DNA from 2 places in the Streptomyces sp. NBC_00457 genome. Region 2 is predicted to be linked to the other one. Evidence: predicted binding sites of a transcription regulator. Region 2 holds the regulator's gene; the other holds the start of a gene.
The links. Region 2 encodes HspR, which represses chaperone genes until heat shock. Its sites were predicted from a motif close to TTGAGNNNNNNNNNCTCAA; they were not measured.
Positions count from the first base shown of each region.

Region 1 (11,281 bases), 2.9 Mb from region 2:
CGCCCAGTACGGCATCTTCCGCCACGGCCTGCCCGGCCGCTGGCCCGCCTCCTACGAGGACGCCGGCACGCCCTGCACGCCCGCCTGGCAGGAGGCGCACACATCCGTTCCGGCGGCCAAGTGCGTGAAGATCGCCCGGGAGTTCGCGCGGACGGCCGAGCGGTCCAAGGGCCGCTGCATGATCCTGACGGGCGCGGGGACGAACCACTGGTTCCACTCCGAGACGATCCACCGCGCCTTCCTCGCCCTTCTCCAGCTCACCGGCTGCCAGGGCCGCAACGGCGGCGGCTGGGCACACTACGCGGGCCAGGAGAAGTGCTGTCCGGTGACCGGTTGGACGACGCCGGCCGCCGCCTCCGACTGGTCGGGTCCGGCGCGCCAGATGAGCGGCACCGCGTACTGGTTCCTCCACACCGACCAGTGGCGCTACGACCGGTTCACCGCCGACGTGCTCGCCTCGCCGCTGGGTGAGGGCCGGTTCGCGGGGATGACGGGCGCGGACTGCCTTGCCCTGTCGGTGCGTTCGGGGTGGATGCCGTCGTATCCGACCTTCGACCGCAATCCGCTGGAGCTGGGCGGGGCGTTCGGCGATCCGGTGTCGCGGGTGGTGGCCGAACTCCGCGCCGGGACCCTGAAGTTCGCGTGCGAGGACCCGGACGCGCCGGAGAACTGGCCGCGCGTGCTGACGCTGTGGCGGGCCGATCCGCTGGGCTCGTCGGCGACGGGTGCCGAGTACTTCACCAGGCATCTGCTGGGCACGCAGTCGTCGCTGAGCGCGCGGGAGGCCGAGCCCGGCGAGCGCCCGCGGGATGTGACCTGGCGGGACGAGGCGCCCGAGGGCAAGCTCGATCTGCTGCTGTCGCTGGACTTCCGGCAGACCTCGTCGACGCTGCTGTCGGACGTCGTCCTGCCCGCCGCGACCGACTTCGACACGTTCAAGGCGCTGGCAGAGAGGCTGAGCGAGCTGGCCGTCGGCCATCTCGGGGTGCGCAAGGACCTGGTCGCGTCGCCGCTCCAGCACGACACGCCGGGCGAGATCGCCCAGCCGGGAGGGGTGGTGAGGGACTGGAAGCGCGGGGAGTGCGACCCCGTGCCCGGGAGGACGATGCCCCACCTGACCGTGGTGGAGCGTGACTACACGGCGATCGGCGAGAAGTTCACCGCCCCGACCGAAGAGGTCGAGGATCTACGGCAGTTGAACGGCACGGCGTACGACGGCCGCCCCTCCCACCTCAAGCCCTGGCACACCATCACCGGGCGCCAGCACTTCTTCCTGGACCACGACTGGATCCATGAGCTGGGCGAGGCGCTCCCGGTGTACCGGCCTCCCCTGGACATGAACCGGCTCGTCGGCGAACCCCGCGTCGGGCCGGACGGCCAACGCGAGGTGACGGTCCGTTACCTCACCCCGCACGACAAGTGGTCCCTCCACTCCGAGTACCAGGACCACCTCTTCATGCTGGCGCTCTCCCATGGCGACCGGCACATCTGGATGTCTCCGCAGGACGCGGACGCGATCGGCGTCAAGGACGACGACTGGATCGAGACGGTCGACAGCGACGGCGTCGTCGTCGCCCGCGCCGTCGTCTCGCACCGCATCCCGCACGGCACCGTCTACACGCATCACGCGCAGGAACGCACAGTGGGCGTACCGAAGACGGAGCCGACCCGGCTGCTCCTCAAGCCGTCCCACCTGGTCGGCGGCTACGCCCAGCTCTCCTGGGCGTTCGACTGCCTGGGCCCCACGGGCGACCAGCGCGACGAGGTGACGGTGCTCCGCCGCCGCAGCCAGGGGGTCGAGTCCTGATGCGCCCCATGGCCCAGATCGCGATGGTGATGAACCTCGACAAGTGCATCGGCTGCCACACCTGCTCGGTGACCTGCAAACAGGCGTGGACCGACCGCCAGGGCATGGAGCACATCTGGTTCAACAACGTCGAGACCCGCCCCGGCCAGGGCTATCCGCGCCGCTACGAGGACCAGGAGACGTGGCAGGGCGGCTGGCGGCTGAACCGGCGCGGTGCGCTGAAGCTGAAGGCGGGCGGCCGTTTCAAGAGGCTCGCGGGCAGCATCTCCCAGCCGGTACTCCCGGAGATCAAGGACTACCACGAGCCCTGGACCTACGACTACGAGAACGATCCGATGGTCGAGCGGGTCCGCCAACAGGCCGCCGACAAGGTGCGTTTCGAGTTCGAGCAGACCTTCATGTTCTATCTGCCGCGCATCTGCGAGCACTGCCTCAACCCGTCCTGTGTGGCCGCCTGTCCGTCCGGCGCGATGTACAAGCGGGAGGAGGACGGCATCGTCCTCGTCGACCAGGACCGCTGCCGGGGCCGGCGGATGTGCGTGACGGGATGCCCGTACAAGAAGGTCTACTTCAACCACCGCACCGGCAAGGCCGAGAAGTGCACGCTGTGCTCTCCGCGCCTCGAGGTGGGGCTGCCGACGGTCTGCTCGGAGACGTGCGTGGGGCGGCTCCGCTATCTCGGGGTGGTGCTGTACGACGCGGACAGGGTGACGGCCGCGGCTTCCGTGCCCGACGAACAGGAGCTGTACGCGGCGCAGTTGGGCGTCTTCCTCGACCCGGAGGATCCCGGGGTGCGGCGGGCCTGTGCGGGGGCGGGGATCCCGTACGACTGGGTGGAGGCGGCCCGGCGGTCGCCCGTGCACGCGCTGATCAGCAGGTACCGGGTGGCGCTTCCGCTGCATCCCGAGTACCGCACCATGCCGATGGTCTGGTACATCCCGCCGCTGTCGCCGGTGGTCGAGGCGCTGACGGAGACCGGGCACGACGGCGAGGACGCGCGGAACCTGTTCGGCGCGATCGACACCCTGCGCATTCCGCTGGAGTATCTGGCGGAGCTCTTCACCGCGGGCGATGTCGCCCCGGTCCGGGCGTCGTTGGAGAAGCTCGCCGCGATGCGCTCCCACATGCGCGCCATCAACCTCGGCGAGGAGCCCGATCCGTCGGTAGCGCGCGCCGTCGGCATGCGGGCCGACGAGATCGAGGAGATGTACCGGCTGCTGGCGATCGCCGAGTACGAGGACCGGTATGTGATCCCGACGGCGGGTGTCTCAGACGCGCGACGGCTGGAGGAGTCGGCGCTCCCGGGCGGGTGCAGCCTCGACCACGACGGCGGGCCCGGCATGGGCGGCGACGGGCCGTTCGGCCGGGACTCCGGGGGCCGTATCCATCTGCCGCTCGTGTCCGTGGAAAAGGAGGAGGAGACCTGATGCCCACGTTCGAGGTGCTCTACCAGGCGGCGGCGCTCTGTCTCACCTACCCCGACGACGAGTTCCGCGCCCGGCTTCCGCTGCTGCGCGAAGCCGCCCCGCAGCTACGGGAGTTCACCGACCACGCCGCGGTGACCGACCCGCAGCAGCTGGCCGCGCACTACGTCCAGGTCTTCGACTTCGACAACCGCCACAGCCTGTACCTGAGCTGGTGGCACGACGGCGACACCCGGCGCCGGGGCATGTCCCTGGTCCGCTTCAAGGAGCTCTACCGCGCCCACGGCCTGGAGTTCACCGGCGAGGAACTGCCGGACTTCCTGCCCGCGGTCCTGGAGTTCGCCTCCCGCACCGGCAACACCGACCTCCTCACCGACCACCGCACCGCCCTGCAACAACTCCGTTCCCACCTCACCGACTTCGGCACCCCGTACGCCTGCGTCCTGGACGCGGTGTGCGCGACGCTGGACTGACGCGCCCCGAAGGGGCGCGGGGCTGTGTCAATTTGCGGCTCCGCCGCGTGGGCGCGACCAGCCACAACGGCGCCGCAGCCGACCGACGGCCTTCCGCGGAACGCTTACGCCGCGCCACCCTTCTGGTCGTCCCGCTCGTCGTCGACGATCTCCGCGTCCACCACCCCCTCCTCGTCCTGCGGCGAGCCCTGCTGACCGGCGTCCTCCGTCGGTGTCTGCTGGGCCTGGGCGTACATCGCCTGGCCCATCTTCTGGCTGACGGAGGCGAGTTTCTCGACGCCGGTGCGCAGTTCGCTGGTCTCGGCGTCGCGCTCCAGGAGTTCCTTGAGTTCGGTGATCGCGGACTCGACCTCCGACTTCGTGTCGGCGGGGACCTTGTCCTCGTTCTCCCGCAGGAACTTCTCGGTCTGGTAGACGAGTTGCTCGGCCTGGTTGCGGGTCTCCGCGGCCTCACGGCGGTTGCGGTCCTCCTCCGCGTACTGCTCGGCCTCCCGCATCATGCGGTCGATGTCGTCCTTGGGGAGGGCCGAGCCGCCGGTGACGGTCATCTTCTGCTCGCGGCCGGTGGCGAGGTCCTTGGCGGAGACGTGCATGATGCCGTTGGCGTCGATGTCGAACGCGACCTCGATCTGCGGCACCCCGCGCGGGGCGGGCGGCAGTCCGGTGAGGTCGAAGACGCCGAGCTTCTTGTTGTAGGCGGCGATCTCGCGTTCGCCCTGGTAGACCTGGATGCCGACCGAGGGCTGGTTGTCGGTGGCGGTGGTGAAGATCTCCGAACGCCGGGTCGGGATCGTGGTGTTGCGCTCGATGAGCTTGGTCATGATGCCGCCCTTGGTCTCGATGCCCAGGGACAGCGGGGTGACGTCGAGCAGCAGGACGTCCTTGACGTCACCGCGGATGACACCGGCCTGGAGGGCGGCGCCGACCGCGACGACCTCGTCCGGGTTGACGCCCTTGTGCGGGTCCTTGCCGGTGAGTTCCTTGACGAGTTCGGTGACCGCGGGCATCCGGGTCGAGCCGCCGACGAGGATCACATGGTCGACCGCGGAGAGCTTGATGCCGGCGTCCTTGACCGCCTGGTGGAAGGGGGTCTTGCAGCGGTCGAGGAGATCGGCGGTCAGCTCCTGGAACTGGGCGCGGGTCAGCTTCTCGTCGAGGTGGAGCGGCCCCTCGGCGGAGGCGGTGATGTAGGGGAGGTTGATCGTGGTCTCGGTGGACGACGACAGCTCGATCTTGGCCTTCTCGGCGCCCTCGCGCAGCCGTTGCAGCGCCATCTTGTCGTTGCCGAGGTCGATGCCGTACGACCCCTTGAACCGCTTGACCAGGTATTCCACGACCCGCTGGTCCCAGTCGTCGCCGCCGAGGTGCGTGTCGCCGTTGGTGGCCTTGACCTCGATGACGCCGTCGCCGATCTCCAGTAGCGACACGTCGAAGGTGCCGCCGCCGAGGTCGAAGACCAGCACGGTCTGCTCCTCGCCGCGGTCGAGGCCGTAGGCGAGCGCGGCGGCCGTCGGCTCGTTGATGATCCGCAGCACCTTCAGGCCCGCGATCTCCCCGGCCTCCTTGGTCGCCTGCCGCTGGGCGTCGTCGAAGTACGCCGGTACGGTGATCACCGCGTCGGTGACGTCCTCGCCGAGGTAGGACTCCGCGTCCCGCTTCAGCTTCTGCAGGACACGGGCGGACAGCTCCTGGGCCCGGTAGCGGGTGCCGTCGATGTCGCCCTGGTCCGGGAACCGCCAGCTCCCGTCGCCCATGTGCCGCTTCACGGAGCGAGCGGTGCGCTCCACGTTCGTCACGGCCTGCCGTTTGGCCACCTCACCGACGAGCACCTCGCCGTTCTTCGCGAAGGCCACGACCGACGGTGTGGTCCTGGCCCCCTCCGCGTTGGCGACGACGCTGGGTTCGCCGCCCTCCAGGACGGCGACCACCGAGTTCGTGGTCCCGAGATCGATTCCGACCGCACGTGCCATCGCTGTCCCCTTCCGCCAGGGCCGCTCCCGAACTCCAGCACAAAACTTGAGTGCGCTGTTGTCAATGGGACGGGTACCCAGAGAGGCACCGGGTCATTTCCAGAGAGGGGCACAGCAACGCCGCCATGGGGCGCGGGGAACTGCGCGACCAGCCACGACGCAGCCGCAGCCGCAGCCGACAACGAACCGTCCCCGCCCCCAGGCGACCGTCAGGCGAGCTTGGCCGACAGCGTGATCGTCGTCCCCGTGAGCGCCTGACTCACCGGGCACCCCACCTTCGCCTCCTCCGCCGTGGCGACGAACGTGTCGTTGTCGATCCCCGGAACCGTGCCCTCGACGGTGAGGTGGATCCCGGTGATCCCCTCACCCGGCTGGAAGGACACATCCGCCGAGGTGACGAGCTTGGTCGGCGGCGTACCGGCCTTGGCGAGCATGTTCGAGAAGGCCATGGAGAAGCAGCTGGAGTGGGCGGCGGCGATCAGCTCCTCGGGGCTGGTCTTGCCGTTCGCGTCCTGGGCGCGCGAAGCCCACGTGACCGGCTGCTCGCCGATGGCCCCGGAGGAGTCGAAGGTGACGACGCCGTTGCCCTCGAGAAGGTTGCCTTCCCAGACCGTGTGTGCGGAGCGCGTGGTTGCCACGGTTCTTCCTTTCGCATGGGGTCCCGTTGCGGGGTTCCGTGGCCCCATCCGATCACATTCCGGCTCACCGCACGCGAAACACCGGCCCACGTGCGGTGAACGGCAGTCGGGCGCCCTGGGGAATCAGATAGGCGTGCTCACGCCGGACCCGGAGCGTGTCGCAGTCGCCGTCCGTGATCACCAGCATGGGGGCGCCCGGCGGGAAGTCGTCCGCCCGGTGCAGCAGGTCGATCCCGGGCTGGAGGACCGTACCGCCGCGGCCGCGCACCCGCACGCGTCCGGCGATCTCGGTGACCGGCAGGAACCCGGCGTCGTGCGGGGCCGCGTCGCAGAAGACGACGCGTGCGGCCGGTACGTCGCGGGCCTCGGCGTACGAGGCGATGGCACCGAGCGCCTTGCCGAGCAGCGTGCGGTCCATGGAGCCGGAGGTGTCCAGGACGACGCCGAAGGTGCAGCGGGCGATCTCCTCGGGCGGGAAGTAGCGGCCCGCGCGCGGGATGTCGGGGGTGGAGGACTGGCGGCGCGAGGGGCGGGCGTACGACCGTACCGGCTCCGGACGGGGCACGAACTCGTCGAACCAGCGGGCCAGTTGGGCGTCCCAAGGCAGCGGCGGATGGCTCAGTGCGCGGATTTCCTCGACCAGGCCGCCGGGCAGGAAGCCGCGCTCCTGCTGCTGGTGCAGGTCGAGACCCTGGCACAGGCCCCGGCGGTAGAACTCGTCCAGGTCGACATAGTCGCGCGGGCTGCCGAGCGGTCCGCCGAGGATGTCGCCCACGCCCTTGCCGCGCAGGGTGGACAGACGGCGCATCCGGCGCAGGTCGCCGGCGATACGGTCGTAGACCTCCTCGGCGGAGAGGCCCCCCAGGCCGGGGTCGTGGAGCAGTCCGTCGGGCATGGTGCCGATCTGCATCTCGGTCAGCCAGCCGTTGATGACGTAGTCGCAGGCGACGTTGAACAGATACGGGTCGCGGGGGCCGCAGCGGTCGCCGTGGCGCAGGGCGGCGTGCAGCATCTCGTGGGCGAGGACGAACCGCCATTCCTCGTCGTCGAGTTCGCGCAGGGGATTGATGTAGATCTCGGCCGCCTCCGCGTCGACGGCGGCGACGGAGATGCCGTGGGCGCGGGCGAGTTCGGCGTCGGCGACCAGGGTGACGCCGGCCGCGATGCCGCCGAGCAGCGGGTAGGAGGAGACGAACCAGCTCAGGGCACGCTCCCAGGGCTGGAGCCGCGTGGGGCCGCCGCGCATCGAGTCGCGGCGGCCGCCGGCCACGTCCATGGCGGTGGCCACGGTGCGGGTGAGGGCGTGCGCGAAGTCCAGCTGCCAGTTCTTCGGGGTGCCGCCCATCCAGGTGTCCCACGGCACCAGGAGCTGGTCCGGGTCGCCACCGGCCGTGCCGCAGTGCTCGTACGCGCCCGGGATGCCGTCGCGGCGCCAGCGGGCGGCGAGCTGCTCCTCGTCGCCGTCGGGGTAGCCGGGCGGCAGGGCGTCGGGGGTCCGGCCGATGGAGAAGCCGAGCAGGAAGCGGTTGACGACGGCGCAGCGAGCGGCGAGGTCGTACCGGTCGGGCTGGGTACGGCGGCCCTCCTTCGCCGGGACGTGGCCGAAGCCGAGGTGGATGATGCCGTGGGCGATCGCCCAGGCCCAGTCGGCGGGGTCGGCGCGGCGGGTGGGGTGGGCGTGCAGGATCCCGTCGGAGTCGACGCGGACGAGCCCGGAGGCGGGTGCGAGCGGGCAGTCCTCCTTGCGGCAGGTGCTGAACCCGACCGCGGCCAGCGCCCGGTTGGCCCGCACCAGCCGCATACCCTCCGCGAACGCCTCGGCCGCGAGGTCCTTCTTGGCCTGCTTGGCACCGCGGGTACGGCTCACCTCGGCGGCCCCTTCCGCAGCGGCTCCTCGCGCAGCTGCTGCTTGCGCGACGGCCGCTTGCGCGACGGCTGCTTACCGGGCGGCAGTTTGCGCGGCGGCGCAGCACAGGGCCGGCCCACGCCGCGGCCAGCCATCTCCCGCCCCCTCGCACCGCACGTTCCGCTCACTGCCGCGCCTCCACCAGGCGGGGCATGTCGCGGGCCGCTTCGACCAGGAACCAGGCCGGCAGGAGGGGGTTGCCGTCGGTGTCCGGGGCGATGACGCTCTGCGCGACCTCCACCGAGATCTCGGCGAGCTGCACAAGCAGCGACTTGGCGCGGTACGCCATCTGCTGCCCGCTCGCCGACAGGTGCTCCTTGCTGGCCGGCAGCTCCTTGACCAGCCGCCCGCGGAACGACTCGGCGAGGTAGTAGAGCAGGTCGCGGTCCTGCATCCGGTGCGGCCAGCGCGCGTCGCCCTTGATGATCGCCTCGATGCCGTACTGGCTGCGCACGATCTTGACGTAGCCGCAGAAGGCCACGGCGTGCGCGGGCGTCAGCGTGCCGTGCGCGACGATCTTCAGGGTCTCCTCGTCGAGCTCCGCGCCGAAGGAGTGCATCGCGTCGGAGAGCATGTGCCAGGAGCGGGGCGTGGAGAAGGGCTCCTCGGTCTTGGGCGGCTTGGACCACAGGTGGTCGGGCCGGTCGGTGAGGTGGTCCAGGATCCAGGGGTGGATGCCGTTGCCCGCGGCCCAGGCGAGCCAGTCCTTCGCGGAGGCCTCCAGGTGGACGTGGGCGAGGCGGTTGATCAGGGCGGAGGCGATCGGGCGGGCCAGCGCGTTGTCCGTCGCGCGGTTTCCGGCGCCGATGACGATCGAGCCCTTCGGCAGCTCGTAGTTGCCGATACGGCGGTCCAGGATCAGCGAGTAGAACGCCTTCTGCACATCGGGCGTCGCCGCGTTCAGCTCGTCCAGGAACAGGCAGTACGGCTCGTCGCGGGCGATCGCCTCCGGCGGGCAGAACACCGACCGCCCGTCACGGATCTGCGGCACGCCGATGAGGTCCTCGGGGGCGAGCTGGGTGCCCAGCAGACTGACGCACTCAAGTCCCAGGGACTCGGCGAACTCCCTTACCAGGGAGGACTTTCCGATGCCGGGGGCGCCCCAGAGAAAGACGGGGCGGACGGTCGCGAGACCGAGCAGAAGTTCAGGTATTCGGGCGGGAGTGACGGTGACGGCAGCCTGCAAAGCAGGTGGCTCCTCAAGTCTGTTCGAGCAGGTTCGACTGCGAACAGTGTGTGCGTACGACCGTTTCGGCGCACCCGGTTTTCAGGCGGCCCGCTCCTCCGGCTCAGCGTCCAGCGGTACCTGCGGCCCGTCCACCTCACGCAGCCAGCGGCGCAGGACGTGGTGGATGTGCTCGGCGCCGGCGAGTTCCTGGGTGTCGTCGACCGGGGCGGACAGGGCGACGGGCGACAGCAGGAAGGCCTTCGCCTGGGCGCCGCCGAGGCCGCCGTGCGAGCCGATCTGCTCCTCGAAGGCGAGGACTTCGCCGTCCGCGGGGTCGTACCAGGAGTTGACCATGATGTCGGCGGCGTGCGGGAAGGAGTGGGTGCGGCGGACCGCTTCGGCGGCGCCCGGGCCGAAGTCCTTGAGGGGGCCCGGGTCCTCGTCGAGTCGGTCCAGCGGGATCTCGGTGCCGTACGGGCCGAGCACGACACCGCCGTGCTGTTCGCTGCGGACGAGGACGAAGCCGATGCCGGGGTGGTTGGCGAGCGTGGTCAGCAGGGCGGGGTGGCGGGCGTCGATCTCCTCCTTGCTCATCCGGTGCGGGACGTCCGGGAAGGAGACGAGGCCGAGATTGCCGGAGGCCAGCACCAGCGGCTCCGTCCGGCGCGCCGGACGGTACTGCTCGCCGCCCTCCTCGACCGGCCTGTGCAGCGCGGCACGTACCGCGGCGCGGGCCTCGGCGCCGCTGTGGGTGCGCTGTGCCTTGCGCGGCACGGGCAGCCCGCAGCCGGCCCGCACCAGGTCGCCGAGGGAGAGGCCGTAGCGGGCCCGGAAGGTCTCGCCGGGGCTCTGCCCGTGGTCCGACAGCACGACGATCCGGTACGGCCGCGGTGCGTGCTCGGCGACCTTCCCGATCAGCGCGAGCGCCCGGTCGAGACGTTCGAGGACCTTCTCGGCGTCGCGGCTCATCGGCCCGGAGTGGTGCGCCACTTCGTCGTACGCCACCAGGTCCGCGTAGACGGCGGTGCGCCCGGCGAGCATGTCGCCCATCACCGCGGCGACCACGACGTCCCGTTCGACGACGGTCGCGAAGGCGCGGATGAAGGGGTAGAGGCCGCCGCGTTTGACGCGCGGGCGGACCTTGCGGAAGCGGGCCCGGGTGGACTGGCCGATCTCCCGCCCGACCTCGGCGATGAAGGACAGCGCGGTGCGCACGGCGTTCGCCGGGTCGGAGAAGTACGCGAAGTAGCCCGCCCGGGAGCGGTTCTCCCGGCCTCGCCGCCTGGTGGCGATGGACAGCACGAGGGCCTGTTCGTCGGCGCCTCCGCTGAACAGGTTGCCGCGGCTGGCGCCGTCGGCGGAGAGCAGTCCGGCGTCGCCGGTGCGCTCGACGGCGCGGCGCTGGAGTTCGGCGGCGCTGGTCGGGCGGTTGCTGACCATCACCTCGCGGCGGTCCTTCTCGTACCAGCGGAACGCGGGGATGTCGTAGTTGCTGCCGTGCAGGATGCCGAGCTGGCTGGCGCCGGTCTGGCTGGACCAGTCGGTGCGCCACGGGGTGAGCCGGTGGGTGGGTCTGGCCCGGTCGCCGGTGCCCAGCCAGCGGGCGACGGTCGGCATGAGGCCCTTGCCGACCGCGTCCAGCAGGACGTCGTGGCCGACGCCGTCGAGTTGCAGGAAGACGGTGCCGTGGGTGGCGGGGCAGGGCGGCCCGGAGCCGCGGCGGCGGTCGGCGAGACGGTACAGGCGGCGGCGGTAGGCGTCGTCGTCGCGCACGGCCAGGGCACCGCCGGTGGCCGAGGCGACGGCGGACATCACAGCGGCGACCACGACGCCGGTCTCCCAGGCGACGGCGCCGCGCTCGGTGGGGTTGAGGCGCAGTGCCACCAGCAGCAGCC
Region 1 covers NZ_CP107905.1:2,251,425-2,262,705, forward strand. Annotated here, with positions in the region: gene OG828_RS10285 (molybdopterin-dependent oxidoreductase) at 1-1,807, shown strand, start outside; gene OG828_RS10290 (nitrate reductase subunit beta) at 1,807-3,234, shown strand; gene narJ (nitrate reductase molybdenum cofactor assembly chaperone) at 3,234-3,704, shown strand; gene dnaK (molecular chaperone DnaK) at 3,809-5,674, opposite strand; gene OG828_RS10305 (OsmC family protein) at 5,884-6,312, opposite strand; gene OG828_RS10310 (vWA domain-containing protein) at 6,377-8,179, opposite strand; gene OG828_RS10315 (ATP-binding protein) at 8,343-9,404, opposite strand; gene OG828_RS10320 (alkaline phosphatase family protein) at 9,486-11,281, opposite strand, start outside.
Region 1: dnaK (molecular chaperone DnaK) is a predicted target of HspR. The motif match lies at 5,721-5,739, and genes of this name have one in related genera.

Region 2 (11,281 bases):
TTCGACGTCGTACACGAACTCCCCGCCCCCGACCGGTGACACCTACTACTACGAGGTCCGCGCGGTCGACAAGGCGGGCAACGTCTCGACGGGCACCGCCGACCAGCCGGTCACCACCGTCGACAGCACGGCCCCCGGCGCGCCGAAGAGTCTCGTGGCGAAGTCGACCAAGGCGGCCAACTCTCTTTCCTGGCAGGCTGTTTCCGGCGCCACCTCGTACGAGGTGTACCGCGCGTCGAACGCCGATGGCCCCTTCACCCGCATCGCGGTGACCGGTTCGGCGGCGTACGACGACAAGGACGCGACGGCCGACGTGCCCTTCGCCTACAAGGTGCGGGCGCTGGACGCGGCCGGGAACATCTCGGTGTTCTCCGCTGTCGTGTGGGCGACCCGGGACACGGTGGCGCCGGCGGTGCCGCAGGGGGTCGACGTCGTCGCGGAGGACGAGGACGGAGTGACGCTCACCTGGCAGAGCATCGGCAGCGACGCCGCCGCCTACCGCGTCTACCGATCCACGTCGTCCCAGTCCTACGGCACGCTTGTCGGCACGACGCAGACGGTCACCTACCGGGACACCACCGGCGTGGCGGGGGAAACGTACATCTACGTGGTGACGGCCGTGGACGCGGCCGGCAACGAGTCCCACGCCGGGGCCCGCGTCCCCGGCACCAGGACGGTCGGTCCGAGCAGCGCGCCCGGGGCTCCGGGCCTCAGCATCCTCGCGGACGCCGGCAGCGACCGGATCAGCCTGGTCTGGAACCAGAGCGGCGCGGTTCCCGTGTCCGGCTACACGGTGTACCGCTCCCGCACGACGCCGGTGGACACGACCAACGCCTCGAACGTGTACGCCACGACCACCGCCAGGTCGTACGAGATGACGGCGACCGCCGACGATCGGACCTACTACTACGCGGTGGTCGCCACCTCGACATACGGCATCCGCTCGGCCCCCTCGAACTCCGTGCTGCCTCCCGCGGGCGGGGGCCAGGTCGAGACCCGGCCGCCCGGGCCCACCGAGGTGTACGAGGTCGTGCCAGGCGACGGACAAGTCCGGCTGACCTGGGCCATCGTGGCGTCCCCCAATGGCCAGTCCCCGGTCACCGGCTACCGCGTGTACCGCTCGACCAGCCCCGGCGTCACCAAGGAGAACGCCGAGGCGACCTACGACACCGCCGACCACCGCCACACCGACACCGGACTGACCAACGGCACGACGTACTACTACGCCGTCGCCACGCTCAACCAGGCCGGCCTGGAGTCCGCGCTGTCTCCCGAGGTCTCTGCCACACCCGGAACCTGAACTCCCCGAAGGACCCGATGAACCACGCCAGACGCACGACGGCGGTCACCGCGACCGCCGTCGTGCTCACCACCGCGGGCGGCCTCCTCGCCGCGACCGCGGCCCCGGCCACTGCGGCCGTGAGCTGCACTTCCCCCGTCTTCAAGCGCCAGTTCTTCGCGAACACCACGTTCTCCGGCACGGCGAAGAAGACCGACTGTGACCCGGCGATCGACCAGAACTGGGGCACGGGCGCCCCCGCCACCGGCCTGCCGAGCAACAACTTCGGCGTCCGCTGGACGGTGACGAGGGACTTCGGCTCCGGCGGCCCGTTCGCCCTCAACGCCTCCGCCCTGGACGGCATCCGCGTGTACGTCGACGGCGTCCGCAAGATCGACCTGTGGAAGAACGTGTCGTCGACGGTCACCAAGGCCGTCAACCTCACGATCCCGTCCGGCAAGCACAGCATCCGCGTCGACTACGTCAACTGGACCGGCAGCGCGAGCGTCAAGTTCGCCTACACGCCCCGCACGTCCGCGACCGTCGACAAGGTCAAGCCCCTCACCCCGACCGGCACTTCGCTGTCGTACGACCAGGCCACCGGCAAGGCCAAGCTCACCTGGGCCAAGAACAAGGAGATGGACCTCGCCGGATACCGCGTCTACCGCCGCCTCAAGGGTGCGTCGTTCGGCAGCACTCCGCTGAAGACGACCACGTCGACGTCGTACACCGACAGCACCCTTCCGGTGACCGGTGACACGTACTACTACGAGGTCCGCGCCTACGACAAGGCGGGCAACGAGTCGGCCGGTACGGCGGACAAGGCCGTCGTCACCGCCGACCGCACGGCCCCCGGCGCGCCCACCGACCTGGCGGAAACCTCCGTGGCGGACGGACTCCGGCTCGACTGGACCGCGGTCACCGGAGCGGCGTCGTACCGCGTGTACCGGGCGCCGATCTGGAGCACCTCGTACGTCAAGGTCGGGGACGCGAACGAGGCCTCGTACCGGGACACTTCGGCGGTCGAGGGAAGCTCCTACACCTACCGGGTGACCGCCCTGGACGCGGCGGGCAACGAGTCCGTCCGCTCCGCCGCCGTCGAGGCGACCCGCTATGACCGGACCCCGCCGCCCGCGGTGACCGGGCTGACGGTCACACCGACCGGGTACGGCTTCACGCTGAGCTGGGACCCCAACCCGGCGCCCGACCTCGGGCGGTACCTCGTCTACCGGGGTGAACTCGTGGGCGACGAGGAGGAGAAGGTCTGCTCCGTGCACGAGGTGGAGTGGCTGTTCGCCGACACCACGTCGTACGAGTACGCGACCCTGCCGGACGGCGAGGAGGCGTGCTTCTTCGTGGACGCGTACGACGACAACTGGCTCTCCAGCTGGAAGTGGACCGGCGAGGCCGACATCGTGGTGGAGACGGAACTCGACGTCACGCCGAGTGTGGCGACGCCGGAGGGCTCCCCGCTGGAACTGGAAGCGGTGGCACCGGAGGGCGACGGGGGCAACTCCCTGACCTGGACCGGGCTCGGCGCATCCGCCCCCGAGGCGGCCGGCGGCTACCGCGTCCACCGCTGGAACCCGGCCACGTCGGCATACGAGAAGATCGCCGACCTCGGCAACAGCGACACGTCCTTCATCGACACGGGCGCGAAGCGCGGCACGACGTCCTTCTACTGGGTGACGGCCGTCGCCGCCGACGGCACGGAGACCGCCCCCGCGGGGGCTTACGCGATCACCACGCCGACCGCCTGAGACACGACCCCGCCTCACAGCAAAGGGGCCCGCATACCGACAGTGCGGTCGGCATGCGGGCCCCTCGAGCGTGTTGAGCCCGCCTACTGCTCGGACGACCGCTTCGGCCGCCACACCACCAGCGCACTGGTCTGCTGCACTTCCTGGTACGGCACCAGATCGCGGCGGTACGACGCGTGCACCGCCGCCTCGCGCTGCTGCATCGCCGCCGCGGCGCCGTCCAGGGCCGCCTGGAGTTCCGCGACGCGGGACTGCAGGGCGGCGACCTGGTTCTCCAGTTCGATGATGCGCTTGATGCCGGCGAGGTTGATGCCCTCGTCCTGTGACAACTGCTGCACGGTGCGGAGCAGTTCGATGTCGCGCGCCGAGTAGCGGCGGCCCCGGCCGGCGGTGCGGTCCGGGGAGACCAGGCCCAGGCGGTCGTACTGACGCAGCGTCTGCGGGTGCAGGCCGGACAGCTGGGCCGCCACCGAGATGACGTAGACCGGGGTCTCCTCGGTCAGTTCATACGGGTTGCGTCGACGGCCGTCCATCTCCATCAAGCTCCCTTCGCGGCCTGGAACAGCTCCGCCCGCGGATCCTCACCCGCGGTCGCCTCGCGGTACGCCTCTAGCGCGTCACGAGCCTTCCCCGTCAGGTCCTTCGGAACACTCACCTCCACGGTGACCAACAGGTCACCGCGAGTGCCGTCCTTGCGGACCGCGCCCTTGCCCCGCGCCCGCATGGTGCGGCCGTTGGGCGTGCCCGGCGGCAGCTTCAGGGTGACGGGAGGGCCGCCCAGCGTCGGGACCCGGACTTCTCCGCCCAGTGCCGCCTCGGTGAACGTCACCGGGACGGTGACGGTGAGGTTGTCGTCCTTGCGGCCGAAGACCGGGTGGGCGTCGACATGGACGACCACGTACAAGTCGCCTGCCGGGCCGCCCCGTTCACCGGGTGCGCCCTTGCCGCGCAGGCGGATGCGCTGGCCGTCCGACACCCCGGCCGGGATACGGACCTGCATGGTGCGCGACGACTTGGCGCGGCCGCTGCCCTTGCAGACCTCGCAGGGGTTCTCCGCGATCAGGCCGCGGCCCTTGCAGTCCGGGCAGGGGTCCGTGAGGGAGAAACCTCCGCCGGAGCCCCTTGCCACCTGGCCGGTGCCCACACAGGTCGGGCAGACGCGCGGGTTGCCGTTCGCGTCACCCGTGCCCGAGCAGGCCTTGCAGGGTGACTGCGAGGACATCCGCAGCGGGACCGTCGCGCCCTCGATCGCCTCGGTGAAGCTGAGGGTGACCTCGGACTCGATGTCCTGGCCGCGTCGCGGCTGGGTGCGCGTGGTGGCGCCGCCCCGGTTGAACAGGCCCCCGAAGACATCACCGATGCCGCCGCCGAAGCTTCCGGAACCCCCGCCCTGGGGGGCGCCTCCGAAGAGGTCGCCCAGGTCGAAGTTGAAGTTGCCGCCGCCCGCGCCCGGCCCCGGGCGGAATCCGCCGTTGCCGAAGAGGGTGCGTGCCTCGTCGTATTCCTTGCGCTTCTTGGGGTCGCCGAGGATGTCGTTCGCCTCGGAGATCTCCTTGAAGCGCTCCTCGGCCTTGGCGTTGCCCTTGTTGGCGTCCGGGTGGTACTCGCGGGCGAGCTTCCGGTACGCCTTCTTGATCTCGGCCTCGGTGGCGTCCTTGGGGACGCCGAGGACCTTGTAGTAGTCCTTCTCGATGAAGTCCTTGGTGCTCATCCTCGACGTCCCTCCTCTCTCGTCGTCAGTTCAACGTCAGCCCTCGTCCGGGCCACCGTTCTCCTTGTCGTCGCCGGCCTCGGCCTCTTCGGCCTTGACGGTCTGGGCGCCCGGCTGCGGCTCGGCGACCGCCACCCGCGCGGGGCGGATGGTGCGCTCGCCGATGCGATACCCCGGCTGGAGGATCGCGACGCAGGTCGTCTCGGTGACGTCCGGCGCGTAGGAGTGCATCAGCGCCTCGTGGATCGTCGGGTCGAAGGGCTCGCCCTCCTTGCCGAACTGCTGCAGTCCCATCTTCGCCGCGACGGTCTCCAGCGACTCCCCGACGGACTTGAATCCGCCGACGAACTCGCCGTGGTCGCGGGCGCGGCCGATGTCGTCGAGCACGGGCAGGAGCTCGGTCAGGAGGTTCGCGATGGCGATCTCCTTGACCGCGATCCGGTCGCGCTCGACCCGGCGGCGGTAGTTCGCGAACTCGGCCTGGAGCCGCTGGAGGTCGGCCGTGCGCTCACCGAGCGCCGTACGCGCCTGGTCCAGCTGGGCCAGCAGGCCCGCTTCTGCGTTCACGTCCCCGGCCGGGGCCGCCCCCTCTTCGGGAGCGGCCTGCGGCTCGGCGTCGTCGGGGGTCGCGCCGGAGGGGACGTCGGGCTTCTCGTCGAAGCCCGGGGTCTCCTCGGTCACGCCGCACCGTCCTTGCGCTCGTCGTCCACGATCTCGGCGTCCACGACGTCGTCGTCCGCCTTGGCGCCGCCGGCGGTGGCACCCTCCGGGCCGCCCTCGGCCTGCGCGGCCTGGGCGTCGGCGTACATGGCCTGGCCGAGCTTCTGCGAGACGGCCGCGACCTTCTCGGTGGCCGTGCGGATGACGGCGGTGTCCTCGCCCTTGAGGGCTTCCTTCAGCTCCTCGACGGAGGCCTCGACCTCGGTCTTGATCTCGCCGGGGACCTTGTCCTCGTTGTCCTTGAGGAACTTCTCCGTCTGGTAGACGAGCTGCTCGCCCTGGTTGCGGGACTCGGCGGCCTCGCGGCGGGCGTGGTCCTCCTCCGCGTACTTCTCGGCCTCCTGGCGCATCCGGTCGACCTCGTCCTTCGGCAGCGAGGAGCCGCCGGTGACGGTCATCTTCTGCTCCTTGCCGGTGCCGAGGTCCTTGGCCGTGACGTGCATGATGCCGTTGGCGTCGATGTCGAAGGCGACCTCGATCTGCGGGACACCGCGCGGGGCCGGCGGCAGGCCCGTGAGCTCGAACATCCCGAGCTTCTTGTTGTACGCCGCGATCTCGCGCTCGCCCTGGTAGACCTGGATCTGCACCGACGGCTGGTTGTCCTCGGCCGTGGTGAAGATCTCGGAGCGCTTCGTCGGGATCGTGGTGTTGCGCTCGATCAGCTTGGTCATGATGCCGCCCTTGGTCTCGATACCCAGGGACAGCGGGGTCACGTCGAGGAGCAGGACGTCCTTGACCTCACCCTTGAGGACACCGGCCTGCAGGGCGGCGCCGATGGCGACGACCTCGTCCGGGTTGACACCCTTGTTGGCGTCCTTGCCGCCGGTCAGCTCGCGCACCAGCTCGGCGACGGCGGGCATACGGGTGGAGCCGCCGACGAGGACGACGTGGTCGATCTCGTTGATGGAGACGCCGGCGTCCTTCATCACGTTGAAGAACGGGGTCTTGCAGCGCTCCAGCAGGTCGGCCGTCAGCTGCTGGAACTGCGCCCGGGTGAGCTTCTCGTCCAGGTGCAGCGGGCCCTCGGCGGAGGCGGTGATGTACGGCAGGTTGATCGAGGTCTCGGTGGAGGAGGACAGCTCGATCTTGGCCTTCTCGGCGGCCTCGCGGAGGCGCTGGAGGGCCATCTTGTCCTTGCCCAGGTCCACGCCGTGACCGGCCGAGAACTGCTTGACCAGGTAGTCGACGATGCGCTGGTCCCAGTCGTCACCACCGAGGTGGTTGTCACCGTTGGTGGCCTTCACCTCGACGACACCGTCGCCGATCTCCAGCAGGGACACGTCGAAGGTGCCGCCGCCGAGGTCGAAGACGAGGATCGTCTGGTCGTCCTTGTCGAGGCCGTACGCGAGAGCGGCGGCCGTCGGCTCGTTGACGATACGAAGGACGTTGAGACCGGCGATCTCACCGGCTTCCTTGGTCGCCTGACGCTCGGAGTCGTTGAAGTACGCGGGGACGGTGATGACCGCGTCGGTCACCTTCTCGCCCAGGTAGGACTCGGCGTCGCGCTTCAGCTTCTGCAGGATGAACGCGGAGATCTGCTGCGGGTTGAAGGGCTTGTTGTCGAGCTCGATCTTCCAGTCCGTGCCCATGTGCCGCTTCACCGAGCGGATGGTCCGGTCCACGTTGGTGACCGCCTGGCGCTTGGCGACCTCGCCGACGAGCACCTCGCCGTTCTTGGCGAAGGCGACGACGGACGGCGTGGTCCTGGCGCCCTCGGCGTTGGTGATGACGGTGGGCTCACCGCCCTCCAGAACGCTGACGACGGAGTTAGTCGTGCCCAGGTCGATGCCGACCGCACGTGCCATGGTTGATTCCTCCAGCTGACTTGAGTGGAACGGACTCAAGTGTGCACGACGGCTTCCCTGCGGTCAACAGACCTGAGTCTGTGAGGCTCAACTCTTATCCGTTCCTTACACGCAACTGGCCCGTGACCTGCGGAGAAGCGGACCGGCGAGGCCCGTACACCGGCACCCCGAGCAGCCCCACCACGACCACCACGGCACCGCCGGCCACCCACACCACCGCCGATTCCCCCACCCACCCGACATGCACCAGCACCCCGACGGCCACCGCCGCGAACGCGCAGAGGGCCAGGATGACCACCGCCCCCTGCGGGGTGAGCCCGAGCCGCCGCAGCCGGTGCGCGAGATGGTCGGGCCCGCGCCGCAGCAGGGGCCGCCCGGCGAAGCGGCGGGACAGCATCACGAGTACGACATCGGCGCCCGCGACCGCGGCGAGGGCGAACAGCACGCCCGCGTCGGACAACGGATCGCCGCCGGCCCGTGTGAACACGGCCGTCGAGGCGAGCAGGAACCCGGTGAACAGCGACCCGCACGAACCGAGTGCCACGCGCGCGGGCGGCCAGTTGTGCATGAGGAACCCGGTCAGCGCGGCGGCCAGCACGCTCAGCAACACCGCAAGACCGTCCATGACTTCGGCGGCGGCGATGGCCCCGGCCCCGAAGGCGGTCACCACCCCGACGGTCCCCGCCAGCGCGTCCGCGTGATCGAGTGCCCGGAACCCGACGGCCACGAAGACGATCCAGCCGACGGCGAGCACGCCGACGAAGAGCCCGGTCTCGGCGTACGGCACCACGCAGGCCGCCGCGATGGCCGTACCGCCGACAAGGAACCGCAGCTTCACCCGCCGGAAGTCGGCGATCAGCCCCAGCCCGGCGACGACGGCGGCGGCCACGACCAGCCCGCCGACCCCGTCCCCCAGGGGCGCGTACCGCGTCCAGTTCCCCGCGCCGGCCACGACACAGGTCGCGACCACGACGGCCACCCCGCCGACCACGGGGACGGGCCGCTGCCACCGCCGGTCGATCAGCCCGATCCGCTGGGCGGGCAGCCGGAACAGGGCCGCGAGGACGGCGGCGAGGAGAAAGGCGGCTGAGGCGGCGACGATCCCGTAGATCACCCTCTTAAATTAGTCATGAATTGCCCTAATTATCATGAATAACACGGTCGACTCCTGAGGCAACCCTCAGCGACACAGATCACCGCACGCCCGGCTACAGTGCGGCGGAAGATAGGGGTAGTCTCGGAACTGATTAAGTTACCGCTTAGTAATCTCTTGAGACCTCTCGACGAAGCCCCTCTCGCAGGCCCGAGGAGCCCCGAAATGCAACTCGCCGCGATCATCGTGTCGCTGGTTCTGATCGTGGTCGGCGTGGCCCTGTTCACCCGCGCCACCCTGCAGATCCTCAACTTCATGCGGCTCGGCCAGAGCGTGCCCGCGGGCACCCGCACCGACGAGCCGGTGCAGCGCCTCGTCACCGTGGTCAAGGAGTTCCTCGGCCATACCCGGATGAACCGCTGGGGCGTCATCGGCGTCGCGCACTGGTTCGTGGCCATCGGCTTCTACACGCTGCTGCTGACGATCGTGAACGCCGTCGGGCAGCTCTTCCAGGCCGACTGGGTGCTGCCGATCATCGGGAACTGGGCGCCGTACAACGTCTTCGTCGAGTTCATCGGCACCATGACGGTCCTCGGCATCCTGGCGCTGATCGTCATCCGGCAGCTCAGCAAGGCGAACAAGCCGGGCCGCAAGTCCCGCTTCGCGGGCTCCAACACCGGCCAGGCGTACTTCGTCGAGACGGTCATCCTGATCGTCGGCGTCTGCATCTTCATGCTGCACGCGCTGGAGGGCGCCCAGCACCACGTCGAGAGCTACGAGGCGTCGTTCTTCATCTCGTACCCGGTGGTGTCGTGGCTGGAGGGCATGGACCTCTCCACGCTCCAGAACCTCACGTACTTCTTCGCCGGCCTGAAGGTCTCGACCTCGTTCATCTGGATGATCGTGGTCGCCCTGAAGACCGACATGGGCGTGGCCTGGCACCGCTTCCTGGCCTTCCCGAACATCTACTTCAAGCGCGACGCCAAGGGCGGCACCGCGCTGGGCGAGCTGCTGCCGATGACGTCGGGCGGCAAGCCGATCGACTTCACCGACCCCGGCGAGGACGACGTCTTCGGTGTCTCGCAGGTCGAGCAGTTCTCCTGGAAGGGCCTGCTGGACTTCTCCACCTGCACCGAGTGCGGCCGCTGCCAGTCGCAGTGCCCGGCCTGGAACACGGGCAAGCCGCTCTCCCCCAAGCTGCTGATCATGTCGCTGCGGGACCACGCCCACGCCAAGGCGCCCTACCTGCTGGCCGGTGGCGGCAAGACGATGGAGGGCGAGGAGAAGGCGTCCGAGGAGCAGCTGAAGGACGTCCCGGCCGCCGCTCTCGCGGAGGCCGAGCGCCCCCTCATCGGCACCGTCGAGGAGAACGGCGTCATCGACCCGGACGTCCTGTGGTCCTGCACCACCTGCGGCGCCTGTGTCGAGCAGTGCCCCGTCGACATCGAGCACATCGACCACATCGTCGACATGCGCCGCTACCAGGTGATGATCGAGTCCGCGTTCCCGTCCGAGGCGGGCACGATGCTCAAGAACCTGGAGAAGAAGGGCAACCCCTGGGGCCTGGCGAAGAAGCAGCGCCTGGAGTGGCTCAAGGAGGTCGACTTCGAGGTCCCGGTCGTCGGCAAGGACATCGAGGACCTGTCCGAGGTCGAGTACCTGTACTGGGTCGGCTGCGCGGGCGCGCTGGAAGACCGCGCCAAGAAGACGACGAAGGCCTTCGCCGAACTCCTCCACATCGCGGGCGTCAAGTTCGCGATCATGGGCGGCGACGAGAAGTGCACCGGTGACTCCGCCCGCCGCCTGGGCAACGAGCCGTTGTTCCAGGAGCTCGGCATGGAGAACGTGGCCGCGCTGAACATGGCGTTCGGGGAAGACGACGAGGACGAGAGCACCAAGAAGCCCAAGTCGGCCAAGAAGATCGTCGCGACCTGCCCGCACTGCCTCAACACGATCGGCAACGAGTACCCGCAGATCGGCGGGGACTACGAGGTCATCCACCACACCCAGCTGCTCCAGCACCTCGTCGACGCGGGCAAGCTGGTCCCGGTGACCCCGGTCGAGGGCATCATCACCTACCACGACCCCTGCTACCTGGGCCGCCACAACAAGATCTACACGCCCCCGCGCGAGATCATCGCCAGCGTCCCCGGCATCCGCAACGAGGAAATGCACCGCCACAAGGAGCGCGGCTTCTGCTGCGGCGCCGGCGGTGCGCGGATGTGGATGGAGGAGCGGATCGGCAAGCGCATCAACAACGAGCGCGTCGATGAGGCTCTTTCCGTCAACCCGGACATCGTGTCCACGGCCTGCCCGTTCTGCCTCGTCATGCTGACCGACTCGGTCAACGGCAAGAAGAACGACGGCAAGGCGAAGGAGTCCATCCAGGTCGTCGACGTCGCCCAGCTCCTGCTGGACTCCGTGAAGACGCCGGTGGACCCGGAGGACTCGGCCGATGCGGAGAGCACGTCGGAGCCGGAGCCGGTGAAGTAACAGCGGCCGTACGACAGAAACGACGCCCCCTGCCCCGTGATGGGCAGGGGGCGTCGTCGTCGCGGAAACCAGGTGAGCGGGGGCGGCGGTCCTGCGTACCTTGCTCCCCATGGGTGGGGAAGAGACCGGGAGCGGACGGCTCGTGGACGCGGTGCGGGCCAAGGACGCCGACGCCGTACGGGAGTCGCTGGCAGCGGGCGCGGACCCGGACACCGTGGGCCCGGACGGGCTGCCCGTCCTGTGCGCCGCGGTGGCCGCGTACGACGCCCCCGTCGCCGAGGCGCTCGTCGAGGCCGGAGCGGACCCCGACCGGGCGCTCCCGGACGGGACGACGCCGCTGGAGCGGGCCGTCGTAGGCGGCTCACCGGCCGTCTTCTCGGCTGTCCTCGGCACCGAGCCGCGGCTGCGCCTCCCCGAAGA
Region 2 covers NZ_CP107905.1:5,176,166-5,187,446, forward strand. Annotated here, with positions in the region: gene OG828_RS23505 (fibronectin type III domain-containing protein) at 1-1,300, shown strand, start outside; gene OG828_RS23510 (fibronectin type III domain-containing protein) at 1,318-3,039, shown strand; gene OG828_RS23515 (heat shock protein transcriptional repressor HspR) at 3,123-3,572, opposite strand; gene dnaJ (molecular chaperone DnaJ) at 3,578-4,750, opposite strand; gene grpE (nucleotide exchange factor GrpE) at 4,787-5,431, opposite strand; gene dnaK (molecular chaperone DnaK) at 5,428-7,275, opposite strand; gene OG828_RS23535 (MraY family glycosyltransferase) at 7,370-8,389, opposite strand; gene OG828_RS23540 ((Fe-S)-binding protein) at 8,594-10,861, shown strand; gene OG828_RS23545 (ankyrin repeat domain-containing protein) at 10,971-11,281, shown strand, end outside.